DNA from 2 places in the Paenibacillus sp. NRS-1760 genome. Region 2 is predicted to be linked to the other one. Evidence: a T-box and tRNA genes for the amino acid it is inferred to sense, from the RefSeq annotation. Region 2 holds a T-box; the other holds one or more tRNA genes.
What was found. The T-box of region 2 lies ahead of leuS (leucine--tRNA ligase). A T-box ahead of a tRNA ligase gene usually reads a tRNA of that ligase, here a tRNA-Leu.
Positions count from the first base shown of each region.

Region 1 (7,734 bases), on a different contig from region 2:
TCTAGCATTTGCCTCCGAGACAGGGGTTAAGGGAGTGGAGCTGCTCAGTTGTTTTTGGAAGGAAAAGGAGAAGGATATCCCATTAATTGATGAAGCGCTTCGTAAATATGGGTTGCAGGTTGCATGCTTCAGCGCGTGCAACAACTTTGTGGTAGCAGATGATTCACAAAGGCAAGCACAATTAAAGGAAGTAACGGATGCTGTCGACGCAGCTGTTCATTTTGGAGCCAAGGTCGTTCGTGTATTCTCAGGGGATTTGCCCAATGACTCCATATCGTTTGAGCAGGGAATGCAATTCGTAATTGATGGACTTCGTGCAGCGGCTGATTATGCCGAACAGAAGGGTGTCACACTTTGCCTAGAAAATCACGGGTTATTTGCAGGACGCAGCGACCAGGTTATGGCTATTATCCAACAGGTTAATTCCCAGGCGCTGCGAAGCACGTTCGATACCGGAAATTTTCTGCTCGTTGGCCAAAGCTCTAGCGATGCGATTGATGAGCTGAATGGGTATGTTGGTCATGTGCATGTTAAGGACTTTTTACCAGTGCCGGAAGGTACGGCTGGCAGCGTCACTAGGGCTTTAACGGGGGAGCTGTTTCTAGGGAAAATTGCTGGAGAAGGCGCTGTCGATTTGAAGTATATTTTCGGCGAGCTGAAAAAATCAGGTTTTGACGGGTGGCTTACCGTAGAGTTCGAAGGCGAAGAAGAGCCTAAGCTTGGCTCTATTGAAGCGGTTAATCATGTAACACGAATAGTGGCAGGCCTTTAAGAAAGCATTAAATGATAAAGGATAGTTAGTTGATTGTGTCTACGACCAAAACTTAAAAACGATTTGGAAGGAGATATATCGTGAAGGTGCATTTTCTTGGCACTGCTGCTGCGGAAGGTTTTCCAGCGATGTTTTGTCGTTGTGTGCACTGCTTGAAGGCAAGAGAACTTGGCGGTAAAAATGTGAGAACACGGAGCTCCGTCCTTATTGATGGCGTGTTAAAGGTTGATTTTCCGCCAGATACGCTTCATCATGTTTTGACGGGCGGCATCGATCTCGGTCTTGTGAAGGATTTGTTCATCACGCACACGCATCTGGATCATCTTCGTGCAGAGGATTTAGAGATGCGGATGCCTGTTTATGCTCATGGATTGGATGCGCCGTTGCATGTTTACGGCCACGATGCTGTCATTCGCAAATGCCGGGATGCTGTTGGCAGACCAGATGCAGAGCGGTTGGTGCTGCGAAAAATAGATCTGTTCGAAACCGTCGATACCGGAAACGCCAAGGTGACGGCGCTGCCGGCAAATCATGATCCCGATGAAACCTGTTTGCTCTTTCTAATCGAAAAGGATGGGAAGCGTATCTTTTATGGACACGATACCGGGCTTCTTCCTGAAGAAACATGGCGATGGCTGGAACAGACGAAATTGGACCTCACCATATTGGATTGTACGAACGGCCATCTGCCGTTTACAGGCGGACATCTCAACATCGCAGCCGTTCTTGATATTAGGAACCGGTTACGCAGCAATGGGATATTCAGCCCGGATAGCAAGGTTGTGGTCACACATTTCTCTCACAATATAGAATTGCTGCACGATGATCTTACGCAGTTTTTTGATCAAGAGGATATCATAGTAGCTTTTGACGGTATGATTTTGCAGCTATAATAAGGTTCCTGAAAGGAGTGAATGCCGTTCATGAAAGCCTCCGAACAGTACTACTTGCAATACAGCCATCATGTTGAAATTGAAAGGCAGCAGGCAATGGACGAGGGGAAACAGATCAGCGCAGAATTGGCTGCTACGTATGAGAAGCTGGCTTCCATGGAGTGGAATGACCCGCAACGTGAACAAATGGCTGCGGCTTATATCGACGAAATGGGGAAGCTGCCTTTAAGAGCTGACTTCCCTTTTGTTGAGCCCTCTAACCTGCCGGAAATAGTAGCGGAAAGACCAGTTGCCGAATTTCCGGTGCAACAACCTGCTCTTTATGAAGATTTGGCAGATAAAATGTATGGTGCCTGGCTCGGTCGATCCGCAGGCTGCTTATTGGGGCAGCCGATCGAAGGGTGGAGAAAGGAACGAATTACAGGCTTGTTAAAGGAAACAAACAATTTACCAGTTCATTATTATATTTCATCCGAAATTGATCCGGAAATTGCGGAAAAGTACGGCGTCATCAACGAGGGCGGGTCGTATGGAAACGAGCTCGTAAGCTGGATTAATAATGTGAAGCATATGGTCGAGGACGATGATATGAATTATACGATCATCAGCCTTGCTGTATTAGAAAAATTCGGCTATGACTTCTCTCCTGACGATGTAGCAGAAACATGGCTTAACCTGTTGCCATTGCTGCGCACCTGTACTGCAGAACGCATTGCTTACCGAAATCTCGTTAATCGCTTAGATCCACCACTCTCAGCTACATATCGCAATGTCTATAGAGAGTGGATTGGCGCTCAGATTCGTGTTGATTTGTATGGCTACATTAATCCTGGGAATCCAGCGAAAGCAGCTGAAATGGCTTGGAGAGATGCTTCGATCTCGCATGTGAAAAATGGCATCTACGGCGCCATGTGGACTGCAGCTATGCTGGCAATGGCTGCTGTGACGGACAACAGGCAGGATGTGATCAGAGCCGGTCTCGGTCAAATTCCTGCAAATTGCAGGCTTGCAGACGATATTCGGACGGTGTTACGCTGGTATGAGGAGCAGATGACCTTTGATTCAGTAGTAGAGCGTATCCACCATAAATATGATGAAAGCAATGCACATCATTGGTGCCATACGATCTCAAATGCGATGATTGTAGCCGCGTCTCTGCTGTATGGTGAAGGTGACCTGGAAGCAACAATAGGTTTAGCAATCATTTCGGGCTTTGACACGGATTGCAATGCGGCTACCTCAGGTTCTATCGTAGGTATGCAAAAAGGTGCGAGCCAACTACCCGAGAAATGGGTAAAGCCGTTAAACGATAAAATTCGTTCAGGCGTAGATGGCTTCGGCATCGTGCCTCTTTCTCATTTGGCAGAGCGAACGGTGAAGTTGATTGCAAATAATCCTTATTTGAAGTAATGGAGTTGCTATAATTTGAAAGCGATACAAAAACAATAAACCCAATACCGCCAAGGTGTTGGGTTTATTGTATACTGGGAGAAAAGGGTAATCATTTCATCTTATAATAAGAGCTATATTTGGAGGAGATCATTCGATGCGTTATGAAGTTAGATTGAATGCGATAGAACAGAAATGGGATATTGTAGCTGGCCGAAAAGAGATCATAAAAGGAATGACGGATATATTTTTTGCTGAGAAAATTGCTGAAGAATTAAATAAAGCCTACGATCAAGGCAGTGCTGATAGAGAAAATGTAGATAAGAAAATCAATGACAGCATAAAAAATTTATTTTTTTAAGAGTTAATAGAGTTTTGTTGAAGTATTGAAGAGCTAATTGGACATTTAATTAAGAATGAGAAATTCGAAAGAGTTTTTGACTAGTGTATGGATTGAACTAAAACAGAATCGAGGTGTGAGAATTGAACCAAATTATTATACAAAAATATGATCCTCAAAGAGATAAAGCTCAAATCGAACGCATGCTGCTTAACTACAATCATCTATTGAATATATTTTATAATGATGAAAAAAGTAACAAAGATAATATTTTGGTTGCACTCAATAATACTTCAAGCATTGGGTTTCTTTCATTTAATGGTTTCGGCAGAAAACCTCAGGCCATATTATATGTTAACAAAGAGCATGATGCAGCGGATATCGGCTCAATGCTAATACAAGAATATGAAAAAATGCTTATTCCAAATGAAAAAGTAGAGCATACCCTATTTACATGTTCTCATCATGACACTGATTTAATCAGTCTTTTGGACAATAACGGATACAGATTATATTTATCCTCATACATTATGGAGCGTAAGGGTGAATCATTCCCCTCAGATAACATCATAGTTAGAAATTATGAAGAGAATGATTATTTTGAATGGGATAGAATTTGCGAATTAGCTTTCTTTCATATGCGACAGCGTATAGGATTGTATCCTTCGTTTTTTTATAAGCCTGTGGAATGGGAACGCGAGCAGTTTGCACAAAATAAAAATAATATGTTTGTAATGATAGTTGATAATACTATAGTAGCCATAGGAAAAATTGAAGGAAATAAAATATGTACCGTTGCAATTTCCATAGAACATCAATCACGCGGTTATGGAAGAGTTTTTGTGAAATACCTGGTTAATGAAATCATCAGCAGGGGTGAAGAAAAGGTAATCCTTGACGTTGCAAAAGGTAATTTTGCGAAAACGTTATATGAAAGCCTTGGGTTTGAAGAAACGGCGTTTTACCACCACTATATTAAATATTTTAGACCGGATACAAGACTAAGTGCTCCACCCGACGGTTATTAAACAATACTTATGGATGCTGAAAAGTGCCTGGAAATGAAGCTAAAGCTCGGAAGGCAATCCATTCAAATACATATGAATAGCGTTTGTACTTTGTTTAAGTACTTGAATCGTTTTAGAGTTAGGCTGTTTATATATTTCTAAATAGTCTATCTCGTTATATTGTTGCCGTATAGGAAAAGCTAATTTTTCTTCAGTTAAAGAAAACTCCGCAGCAATGCCGGCTTTATTTCCACGAGCATCAAAGCGAACCCATCTTCCAATGCTGTTGATAAAAGCGGCATTAAGAGCATGAATGCAGTATCCTGTGTCGGGTGTATCCCCGATTGTAAGTCGCTGATAACAAAATCCTGTTGGAATCCCTTTGCTTCTTAACAGTGCAGATAATAAATTTGATTTGGCGTAACAAATACCTTCTTTATAAAATAGGACATCTGAAGCGCTGCATGTTATCCGATTGCTTTGAATGTCCCAAGAGTGCGCTATTTGATCTCGAACAAATTCGTAAGCATTTTTTATAAAATCGACTTCGTTAGAAGATCTAGAAAATAATCCATCTGATAAATCGTTGATTGCCGGATGACTGAAATCGATGACTTCTGTTTCCTCCAAATAATCTAATATGTTATCCGATTCACACGATATGTTCATAGCATAATGCCTCCAGTTATTAGTTTATTCTTAGGAATTATTATGCATATAAATGAATTAATATACAACAATTAATTTCGTTCAACCGTTGTTGACCTAGTAGTTTTTATGACTGAATAATGAAATGCAATATGGTACAATAGAACGGATTATTATTGAGAAAATGCAATTATATGCGGTAAAATATAGAAGTAAAGTGCTTTAAGAATTAACATAATTTAGTGGTTATTAAATATTAGAAAACAGGCAGGAGTAGAAACGATGAAATGCCCTCATTGCAACAACGAATTAAGAGAAGTCCCTTTATGTTACGGAATTGAAGCACCAGACTATTTTTACAAGGTGCCAGAAGAGCAAAGAACAGAGTTAATTAGAGATTTTTGCGTAATTGATGAACAGTTTTTTTATATTAGAGGACACATTGAAATACCAATTATTAATAGTAATGAAAAATTTATATGGAGTGTTTGGGTTTCACTTAGTGGCGAAAATTTTTTGAAATCCAATGAATTATTGAATGTACAAGGAAGAGAAAATGAGCAGCCATATTTTGGTTGGTTGTCGACGGAACTTTCAATATATCCAATATCAACACTGTCGTTGAAAACAATGGTACATACACAAGAAGTTGGCGCCGTTCCATTAATAGAACTGGAACAGACGGATCATCCCCTTGCAGTTGAACAAAGAGAAGGAATTACAATGGAGAGAGTAATAGAGATTGCTCATTTAACCAATCACCACATGAACGATTGAATAGCCAATGAAAACTGACTTTTATGAACATTTATTTTCAATAAAAATGAGTGAATCGCAAAATTACGCAACAAAAAAACCACTTCGTTATCATGAATTAAGTGTCATGATAACAAAGTGGTTTAAATTTACAAAATGTTGTCTCATATTGACCACTAGATTAAACATCGTCTAAAATAGTCTATAAACCCAATAAGGATGCGGTCGAGAGGACTCGAACCTCCACGGCTGTTACACCACTAGAACCTGAATCTAGCGCGTCTGCCAATTCCGCCACGACCGCAAAACATGTTTTAACAAAAAATATCGTATCATGAACAAGCTGGAATAGTCAACAATATTTTATAAAAATGGGGGAAAATGCTGTGGAGCAATTAGAGCAAAAAATTATGCAAGAAGGAATCGTCCTTAATGACAATGTATTGAAGGTGGATTCATTCTTAAACCATCAAGTAGATCCGCAGCTTATGCTTGCCATAGGTAAAACATTCACTTCCCTATTCGAAGCACAAGGAATTACGAAGGTGCTCACACTGGAGTCTTCAGGCATCGCACCTGCGGTTATGGCCGCTCTGCAAATGAACGTGCCATTAATATTTGCGCGTAAACGCAAGTCACTGACACTTAAAGATGATCTCTATACCGAGAAAATCTATTCCTTTACGAAGCAAGAGGAAAGTGAAGTTACTGTTTCACGCAAATTTTTGGCAGCTGAAGATCGTGTCCTCATTATAGATGACTTCCTAGCGAACGGTGATGCAGCACTTGGATTGGCTCGGATCGTTGAGCAAGCGGGTGCATCGGTAGCCGGAATTGGCATCGTAATCGAGAAGGCGTTCCAGCCAGGTCGTGAAAAGCTGATCGAGCATGGTTATCTTGTACATTCATTGGCAAGAGTGGCATCATTAACAGGCGGAAAAGTATCATTCGCTCCTCATCCAGTCACTCACGCTTAAACAACAAGTTGTATGTAACTAAATTGCTCACAGAAATTTAAGTTCGAACAAATTATAAATAGGATTCAATGACAAGGGAGGCCTAAATCAGGTCTCTTTTTTTTATATATTTATAAGTTAGGTTTATGCTTCTGATATTATGCTGCATTCGCATATTTTCCAGCATTTTCACAAACAATAACAGCAAACGGTGAAAGGTGCGTGCAGCAATGAGCAGACAGCATAATGTAATTGAGGAAAGAGAAATACAGAAATTTCGTAAAATGAGATGGTCATCGGTTGCTAAGACAGCTGCGACAGTCTTGCTGCTGAGTGCATTTTCAGCTGCTACGAGCCCGCTCAGCTATAATCATGTTTCTGCTCAAAGTTCAGCTAAAGGGATAAGTGCGGCTGCGCAGGTGGATGAACGGAAGCCAGTGGCAATCGTAATTGACGATTTTGGCAATAACATGAGCGGAACAGAGGAAATGATGAAGCTTCCAGTCAAAATTACAGCGGCGATTATGCCTTTTATGCCAACGACTAAGAAGGATGCAGAGGAAGCGTATAGGCTTGGCCACGATGTCATTGTTCATATGCCGATGGAACCGAACAAAGGACTAAAAAGCTGGTTGGGCCCTGGAGCGCTTACGACTGATTTAAGCGATGCAGAGGTGCGTAAACGGGTAGAGGATGCCATTGACGATGTGCCTCATGCCATTGGCATGAATAATCATATGGGCTCAAAGGTGACAGCAGATGAACGAATGATGCGAATTGTGCTAAGCGTGTGCAAGGAGCGGGGGCTCTTTTTTCTAGATAGCCGGACCACCTTCAAAACGGTTGTTCCCAAATTAGCCAAAGAGCTGGGCGTGCCGACAGTCTCCAATGATGTTTTTCTTGATGACGTTTATACCGTTCAGCATATATCTAAGCAAATCGGCGTGCTTCGCAAGCATTTGGAGTCACATGA
Region 1 is NZ_JBITPK010000021.1:15,745-23,478, reverse strand. Features, by position in the region: gene ACIFSR_RS28265 (sugar phosphate isomerase/epimerase family protein) at 1-772, shown strand, start outside; gene ACIFSR_RS28260 (MBL fold metallo-hydrolase) at 853-1,665, shown strand; gene ACIFSR_RS28255 (ADP-ribosylglycohydrolase family protein) at 1,696-3,075, shown strand; gene ACIFSR_RS28250 (hypothetical protein) at 3,212-3,415, shown strand; gene ACIFSR_RS28245 (GNAT family N-acetyltransferase) at 3,538-4,422, shown strand; gene ACIFSR_RS28240 (transglutaminase-like domain-containing protein) at 4,462-5,070, opposite strand; gene ACIFSR_RS28235 (DUF2199 domain-containing protein) at 5,332-5,826, shown strand; tRNA gene ACIFSR_RS28230 (tRNA-Leu) at 6,026-6,109, opposite strand; gene ACIFSR_RS28225 (xanthine phosphoribosyltransferase) at 6,192-6,782, shown strand; gene ACIFSR_RS28220 (divergent polysaccharide deacetylase family protein) at 6,992-7,734, shown strand, end outside.
Region 1: it has a tRNA-Leu gene. The T-box ahead of leuS (leucine--tRNA ligase) is inferred to sense a tRNA for this amino acid. The anticodon was not compared.

Region 2 (7,734 bases):
TCCAAATATTCAGCTACCTTTTGCGCATTTGAGCTATGGCGCTCCATACGAAGATGCAGCGTCTCAAGTCCTTGAAGCAATAGGAAGGAGTTGAAAGGTGAAATGGCAGCACCCATATCTCTTAGCAATTGGACGCGCGCTTTAATGATATAAGCGACAGGGCCAACTGCATCGGTGTAAACAACGCCATTGTAGCTTGGATCTGGCTCAGTAAGACCAGGGAATTTGCCGCTGGCTTTCCAGTCAAACTTGCCGCCGTCTACAATGATACCGCCGATTGATGTTCCATGTCCGCCGATAAATTTAGTCGCGGAATGCACTACAATGTCTGCTCCATGTTCAATCGGTCTGCACAAGTATGGGCTCGGGAATGTATTGTCCACGATAAATGGAATGCCATTCTCATGTGCAATTGCAGCAACCGCTTCAAGATCGATAACATCGCCCTTCGGATTTCCGATCGTTTCAGCATATACTGCTTTCGTACGCTCGTTGATTGCTCCGCGGAAGTTTTCCGGATTCGACGGATCAACAAATCTTACAGTGATGCCAAGCTTTGCAAGCGTCATTGAGAATAAGTTGTAAGTACCTCCGTACAGGCTTGTAGCGGAAACGATCTCATCGCCAGCTCCTGCAATATTTAGAATCGCGTATGTAATAGCCGATTGACCAGAAGCAACTGCCAATGCTGCCGGAGCACCCTCTAATTCAGCTACACGTTTCTCAAAAACATCCGATGTCGGGTTCATAATTCGGGAGTAAATATTTCCAAATTCCTGCAATGCAAATAGATTCGCTGCATGATCTGTATCTTTGAATCCGTAAGATGTCGTCTGGTAGATAGGTACTGCGCGCGACAACGTAGTCGGATCGATTTGCTGACCTCCGTGGACGGATAGTGTATCAAGGGAAAGCTTGCGTTGTTCTGACATTTTCTCGACTCCTTCAAATGAGTTAATAGATAATGGCAAACGGAAGTTGTAAATGTCCGCTTCTTTCCATTCTCTCACAATTATGGACGAGCTACAATGCTGTCTTCCAATCCTTTTAATAGTTTTTCTCCAATTCCCTTGACACGGAGTAAATCATTAACGGTCGCAAATTTGCCGTTTCTTTCTCTATCTTCAATAATTGCTTTTGCTTTGGACGGTCCGATTCCTTTCAAATCATCAAGTTCCGCCTCCGTTGCGCGGTTGATATCAAGCTTTGCTGCATCATCCATGCCCGCATTAGCAATCGGTGCTGCTGGTGCAGTGGATACAATCGTATCCTCCTTTAAAACAGCTTTCTCATCCGACTCATTTCGATGATCAACACCCGCAGCTGATGCTTCTTGCTCCTTTTCCGGGATCATTTCAGTATCCTTCTTGTTCTTTACGTCTTCTTCACCCGTATCTACTGTATCAATTGCAGCGACTGCAGATTTCACAGCATCGTTTAAAGGTACCCAATCACCTGTTTCCTTCTGCTTAGGCTCCATAAAAGCAGCGGCCAGCAATATAGCTGCAGCAAGTATTAAAATAGAAGCAAATAAAATAGCTTTGCTAGAAATCGTTCCAGTTAAAAGCTTCACTTCTTCACTCTCCTTTGAAAGCGACGAATTATTTGGTAATTAGTGACATATGAAACAAGTCCTGCGGAATAAGGTAAGAGAGCACACGAAATGAGTACGGCTATTGAAATTTTCACTCGGGATTTGTTCGCATATAACCATTCTCTACAAATTAAAGCAGGTTATGCGCGCGCCAAACCTATAGGAGGGTTCAGCATGAATGTCGGATTTATCGGGACGGGCACAATGGGAAGCCTGCTCATTGAAGCTTTGATCGCATCTGGTGCATTATCACCAAAACAAATTGCCGTCAGCAACCGCACCTTTGCAAAAGCGCAAGCCTTGGCCAACCGTTATTCCGGCATGAGAGCCGAATATACGAATGCTGCGGCTGCCTGCGGCTGCGATATTGTTTTTTTGTGCGTAAAGCCTTTGGAGTTCAAAAAAGTGGTCGATGATTTGAAGGCAACTATTCGACCAAATCAGATTGTCGTATCTATAACGAGTCCTGTCCTTATCTCTCATCTAGAAGGGGAACTCGATTGCAAGGTAGCTAAGGTTATTCCGAGCATTACAAATTATGTATGGAGCGGAGCATCGCTTTGTATTTATGGGGAAACGATTGATGAGAATGATATGGCTCAACTGGAGGACTTATTGTCCCATATTAGTCAGCCGCTGCGAATAGATGAGAATTACACACGCATCGTATCCGACATTTCAAGCTGCGGACCAGCTTTTATGTCTTTCCTGCTTGAGCAATTTGTGGATGCTGCGGTTGAAGAAACGGGTATAAGCCGTGATGAAGCGCTGCGTGTTGCAAGCGCCATGCTGCTCGGAACCGGCTTGCTGCTGACCGAAGGCGGCCTTACACCAGCAGAGGTGCAAGAGAGAGTTGCCGTCCCTGGCGGCATTACAGCCAAAGCGCTAAACCTGCTGCGCCGCGAGACAGAAGGAGTATTCAATCAACTCATCCGTACGACACATGCAAAGTTCGATGAAGATGTGGTCAAGGTTTCGACCGCCTTTATAGGCGAAGAGGTGAACGGTCAATAGCTGTTCTTCAGCTAATGCCCGCTCACCTCTTCTGTTTGTCTTAATTAGCAACGATATTGACTAGCTTGCCTTTTACCGCAATGACTTTACGGATTGTTTTGCCGGCAATCAGTTCTTGTACCTTCTCAAGTTCTTTCGCTATGCTTTCCATTTCAGCAACATCCATATCAGCTGCAATGGAGATGCGATCTGCGATTTTACCATTTACTTGTACGACGATCTCAACCTCTTGATCGACCGTCCAAGCTTCTTCGAACGTCGGGAAAGCTGCATACGTAAGCGAATCCGTGCGTCCCAGCTTCTCCCATAGCTCTTCCGCGATATGCGGCGCAATTGGAGAAATCAATTGAACGAATTGCTCCATTGCTGCTTGCGGAAGCACATCTGTTTTGTAGGCTTCGTTTACAAAAATCATGAGCTGGCTGATTACGGTGTTGAAGCGAAGTCCCTCATAATCATCCGTAATTTTTTTGATTGAACGATGCCATGTGCGCTTGAATGCATCACTCGTTTCGCCATTGCCGATTTTGGCATTCAAGCTGCCATCCTCGTTCACGAACAAACGCCATACACGGTTAAGGAAACGATATGTTCCTTCCACACCATTGGTATTCCAAGGTTTCGTTGCTTCAAGCGGACCCATAAACATTTCGTACATACGAAGCGTATCTGCGCCAAACTCGTTTACGATATCATCTGGATTGATAACATTTCCACGCGATTTGGACATTTTTTCGTTGTTGTTTCCAAGGATCATGCCTTGGTTGACAAGCTTATGGAACGGCTCCTTTGTATCTACAACGCCGATATCATAAAGCACCTTGTGCCAGAAACGAGCGTAAAGCAGATGCAGAACAGCGTGCTCAGCGCCACCGATGTAAAGGTCAACCGGCAGCCATTGCTTTTGCTTCTCTGGCGAACAAAGCTGTTTGTCGTTTTTAGGATCGATGAAGCGCAGGTAGTACCAGCAGCTGCCTGCCCATTGCGGCATCGTGTTCGTTTCACGGCGAGCCTTCATGCCCGTTTCAGGATCGATCGTGTTCACCCATTCCGTAACGCTGGCAAGCGGTGATTCCCCTGTTCCTGAAGGAGTAATAGCATCAACATCAGGCAGCAGAAGCGGAAGCTGATCCTCAGGAACAGTCTTCATCGTACCATCCTCCAAGTGAAGGATCGGAATCGGCTCACCCCAGTAGCGCTGGCGGCTGAACAACCAATCGCGCAGGCGGTAAGTGATTTTCCCTTTTCCTTTGCCCGATGCATCCAGATGCTCTATCATCTTCGCAATCGCTTCTTCATTCGTCAAACCGTTCAAGAAATCGGAATTGACATGAATGCCGTCGCCTGCATAAGCTTCCTTCGTAACATCTCCGCCTTGCACAACCTCAACGATCGGCAAATCAAATTGCTTTGCAAATTCCCAGTCGCGAGCGTCATGACCTGGAACAGCCATAATAGCACCCGTTCCATAACCAGCAAGAACATAATCTGCAATCCAGATTTGTGTTTTCACGCCATTAACGGGATTAATGGCATAAGCTCCTGTGAACACGCCTGACTTGTCTTTCGCCAAATCAGTACGCTCCAAATCACTCTTGCGCGATGCTGCCAGTTGATAAGCTTCAACTGCTTCTTTTTGCTCTGCCGTTACGATTTTTGCAACAAGCTCATGTTCAGGAGCGAGTACGCAATAAGTCGCGCCAAACAATGTATCTGGACGAGTCGTAAATACGACCAATGCGGAATCATGACCGTCAATCTCAAAGGTAACCTCAGCTCCTTTGGATTTTCCAATCCAGTTGCGCTGCATATCCTTAATGCTCTCTGTCCAGTCCAGTTCTTCCAAATCATCCAACAGACGATCCGCGTATTCCGTAATTTTCAAAATCCACTGACGCATAGGCTTGCGAACAACGGGATGATTGCCCCGCTCGCTTAGGCCGTTAATAACCTCTTCATTGGCAAGCACCGTTCCAAGAGCCTCACACCAGTTAACTGATACTTCAGCAACATAAGCGAGTCCTCTGTTGTACAATTGGATAAAAATCCATTGCGTCCATTTATAATATTCAGGATCGGTTGTACTAATCTCGCGATCCCAATCGTATGAGAAGCCAAGTGATTTTATTTGTCTGCGGAAATTATCGATGTTTACAAACGTAATATCGCGCGGATGCTTTCCTGTATCAAGCGCATGCTGCTCAGCAGGCAATCCGAACGCGTCCCAGCCCATTGGATGAAGGACATTATAACCTTTCATTCTTTTGTAGCGAGACACGATATCCGTCGCTGTATAACCTTCTGGATGTCCAACATGCAAGCCAGCTCCAGATGGATATGGAAACATATCTAATGCGTAAAACTTTGGTTTTTCAGCATCCTCTGTCGTTTGAAACGTTTTGTTTTTATCCCAAAATTGCTGCCATTTCGGCTCCACAACAAGCGGGTTATAGCCGTGAAATTGCTGTTCTTGACTCATGTGCTCATATCCTCTCTCAAATAAATGCTGCATGCATAATTGTACAAAAAAACATAAAACCTCTCGCCCCTAGCGAATTATCGCTAGGGACGAGAGGTTGTTCTCCCGTGGTACCACCCTAGTTAGCGAAAGACATGCTTTGCCGATCGCTCACTTGTCGCCCTTATCGCGGGCCAAACGGTGATTTTCGCGTAAACGATGTTTCGTAAACATCGCTTTCGTTAATCGCACAGCTCCAAGGCGAGCTTCATTTCGCTGCAGGTCCGGCTTCCACCATAAATCACCGGCTCTCTAGGCCTGACAAACGAAATTACTGTTCCTCTTCAACGCTCCATATGCATAAAATCGTTAGTTTCGATTATAAAGATCACACGGTTCGGTGTCAAGAGAACGAACTTGAACTTCAAGCGTATACTAATCAATTTGCACAACACATTTATTTTTCTTGTGCTCCTGATATGGTTTTATTCGCTCCAGCTCCGAAGCCTATATATCCAAAAATAACGGCAACGGCTACTAGCATCACTAATGAGACAGTCCAATTATTCGTCAAATCATGAATGAGTCCAAACAACAGCGGTCCGGCAGCGGCAAGCAGATAACCAAGAGACTGCGCCATCCCCGACAACTGAGCCGACTGCCTTGTGCTGCTTGTCCGCAGTACAAAAAACATAACCGCGAGACTAAAGCCGGAACCGCCGGCAATTCCGAGTAAGATCATACAAATCGGAATAAGATCCACATTCCCGCTAAGGAGCCCTAAATATCCTAGGAGCAGCAAGATCGTTGTAAGAATAACAAGCAGCCTTTGGCTTGCCTGCTTTCCCGCAATGACAGGGATAATAAAAGTCGCGGGCAAGCTGACAAATTGCAGCAGTGACAGCATCCATCCCGCATCAACGTGACTCATGCCGCGGTCAGACAAAATTTCAGGCAGCCATGATATGTTGACATAGAAACAAAATGATTGAAGACCCATAAATAATGCTACTTTCCAAGCTAAGCCAGAGCGCAGCAGACCACCGTTCTTCTCGCCATCCGTTGCTGCTTTGTTGTTGTCCTTCTTCGCAAACGAACGAAGTTGCGGTACCCAAGCAATCGTAGCAATTAGAGCGAGCAGTGCCCAGCAGGCCAGCATCCCTTGCCAGCCAAAGGAAATCTTCTCTGTAATGGGAATGCTGAATCCTGAAGCTAGAGCAGCGCCTAAATTCATCACGACCGAATATAAACCAGTCATTAGACCGACGGTGGCCGGAAAATCTCTTTTTATCATGCTCGGAAGCAGTACGTTTGCAACTGCAATCGCCATGCCCAGCAAGATCGTTCCAACAAATAAAGCGGCTATCGCCGGAAGGGATCGAATTACAATCGCGCCAGTTAGCACGACCATTGCAATAAATAATGTGTTTTCCATACTAATGCGCTGTGCAATTCGTGGCGCAAGCGGAGAAATAAGTGCAAATGCTAGCAGCGGCAAGGTCGTCAGCAGCTCAGTGAGCGCACTGGAGATGCCAAACGAACGCTGAATTTCAGATACGATTGGTCCAACCGCTGTTAGTGGCGCTCGCAAATTAGCGGCTATTAGCAATATGCCAAGAAGCAGCAGCCATGAGCTTGTTATTGCAATTGGCGCAGAAGATGTAGATGCTGATGATAAATTTGAATGGCTGATTTTCACGAAATAATCCTTCTTTCTCATGCTGATCAATCTAAGTTGTTTAGTTTCCCATATAAGCGCCTTAAACATTCAACAAAGCGCCTTATACGATTATTACAAATAACGAATAGCAGCTTTTATTTTTTTACTCGATACCAATACTCGTATTGCGGGACATACCCGATTTTATCGTACAGCCGATTAGCTGCTGCGTTATCTTTTACGACGAGCAGATAACCTTCAGTCGCTCCACGTCCCTTGCCCCATTGTAGAAGATGCAGCACTAGCTGCTCGCCAAAACCTTTATTTCGATAGTTAGGATCGGTCACAATATCATAAATACCAATCCAACCATCCTCAATCACCGCATAGCCGCATGCTACCGGTATTCCATTGTCGTGCAGGATTGCGCAGCATTTATCCAGCGGTGACTGTTCTATCATTTTGCGTGTAGTTGACCGCTGTTCATCCGTTAAACGACTAAAAACCGCAACCGCATCCAGCCAGTTCTCCGAAACTTCCTGTTCGAGCCAAATTTCAGCAGCCTTCGGGGATAGAGCGTCAGAAAGATGTATCGTCTTTACAATCGTCCGGTCGATAAGCTCATAACCGCGAGTCGCCAGTTCCTCATCAAGCGAGGTTGGCTGGACGAAGGGTGTTATTTTAAAAACAGAGCGTATTCCCTTGTGTTCATACAGTTCCTCGCAGGAGCTGATTTTTGCATCAAGCTGAAGCGTGCTGCCGTACACAGGATTAATCGAATTGGAACGTTTCGTATAACCTTCTGCAAAACGAAGCAGCCAGCCGTCGTAGACAACCGTTTGCAAAGCTGGCCAGCCATTCAAGCTCATTTCCTCTATGCGAAAATGCAACAGTCGTTTAATCTGCTCCATATGATGCTGATCATGCCATATAAAATCTTTTATATACTGACTCACTTCAAAGGCATGGCCGTCCGCATCTACATATTTAGCTTTGTATTGCTCATCT
Region 2 is NZ_JBITPK010000011.1:243,514-251,247, forward strand. Features, by position in the region: gene ACIFSR_RS14970 (homocysteine synthase) at 1-932, opposite strand, end outside; gene ACIFSR_RS14975 (ComEA family DNA-binding protein) at 1,013-1,573, opposite strand; gene comER (late competence protein ComER) at 1,769-2,608, shown strand; gene leuS (leucine--tRNA ligase) at 2,649-5,087, opposite strand; T-box leader at 5,170-5,423, opposite strand; gene ACIFSR_RS14990 (CynX/NimT family MFS transporter) at 5,524-6,714, opposite strand; gene ACIFSR_RS14995 (GNAT family N-acetyltransferase) at 6,882-7,734, opposite strand, start outside.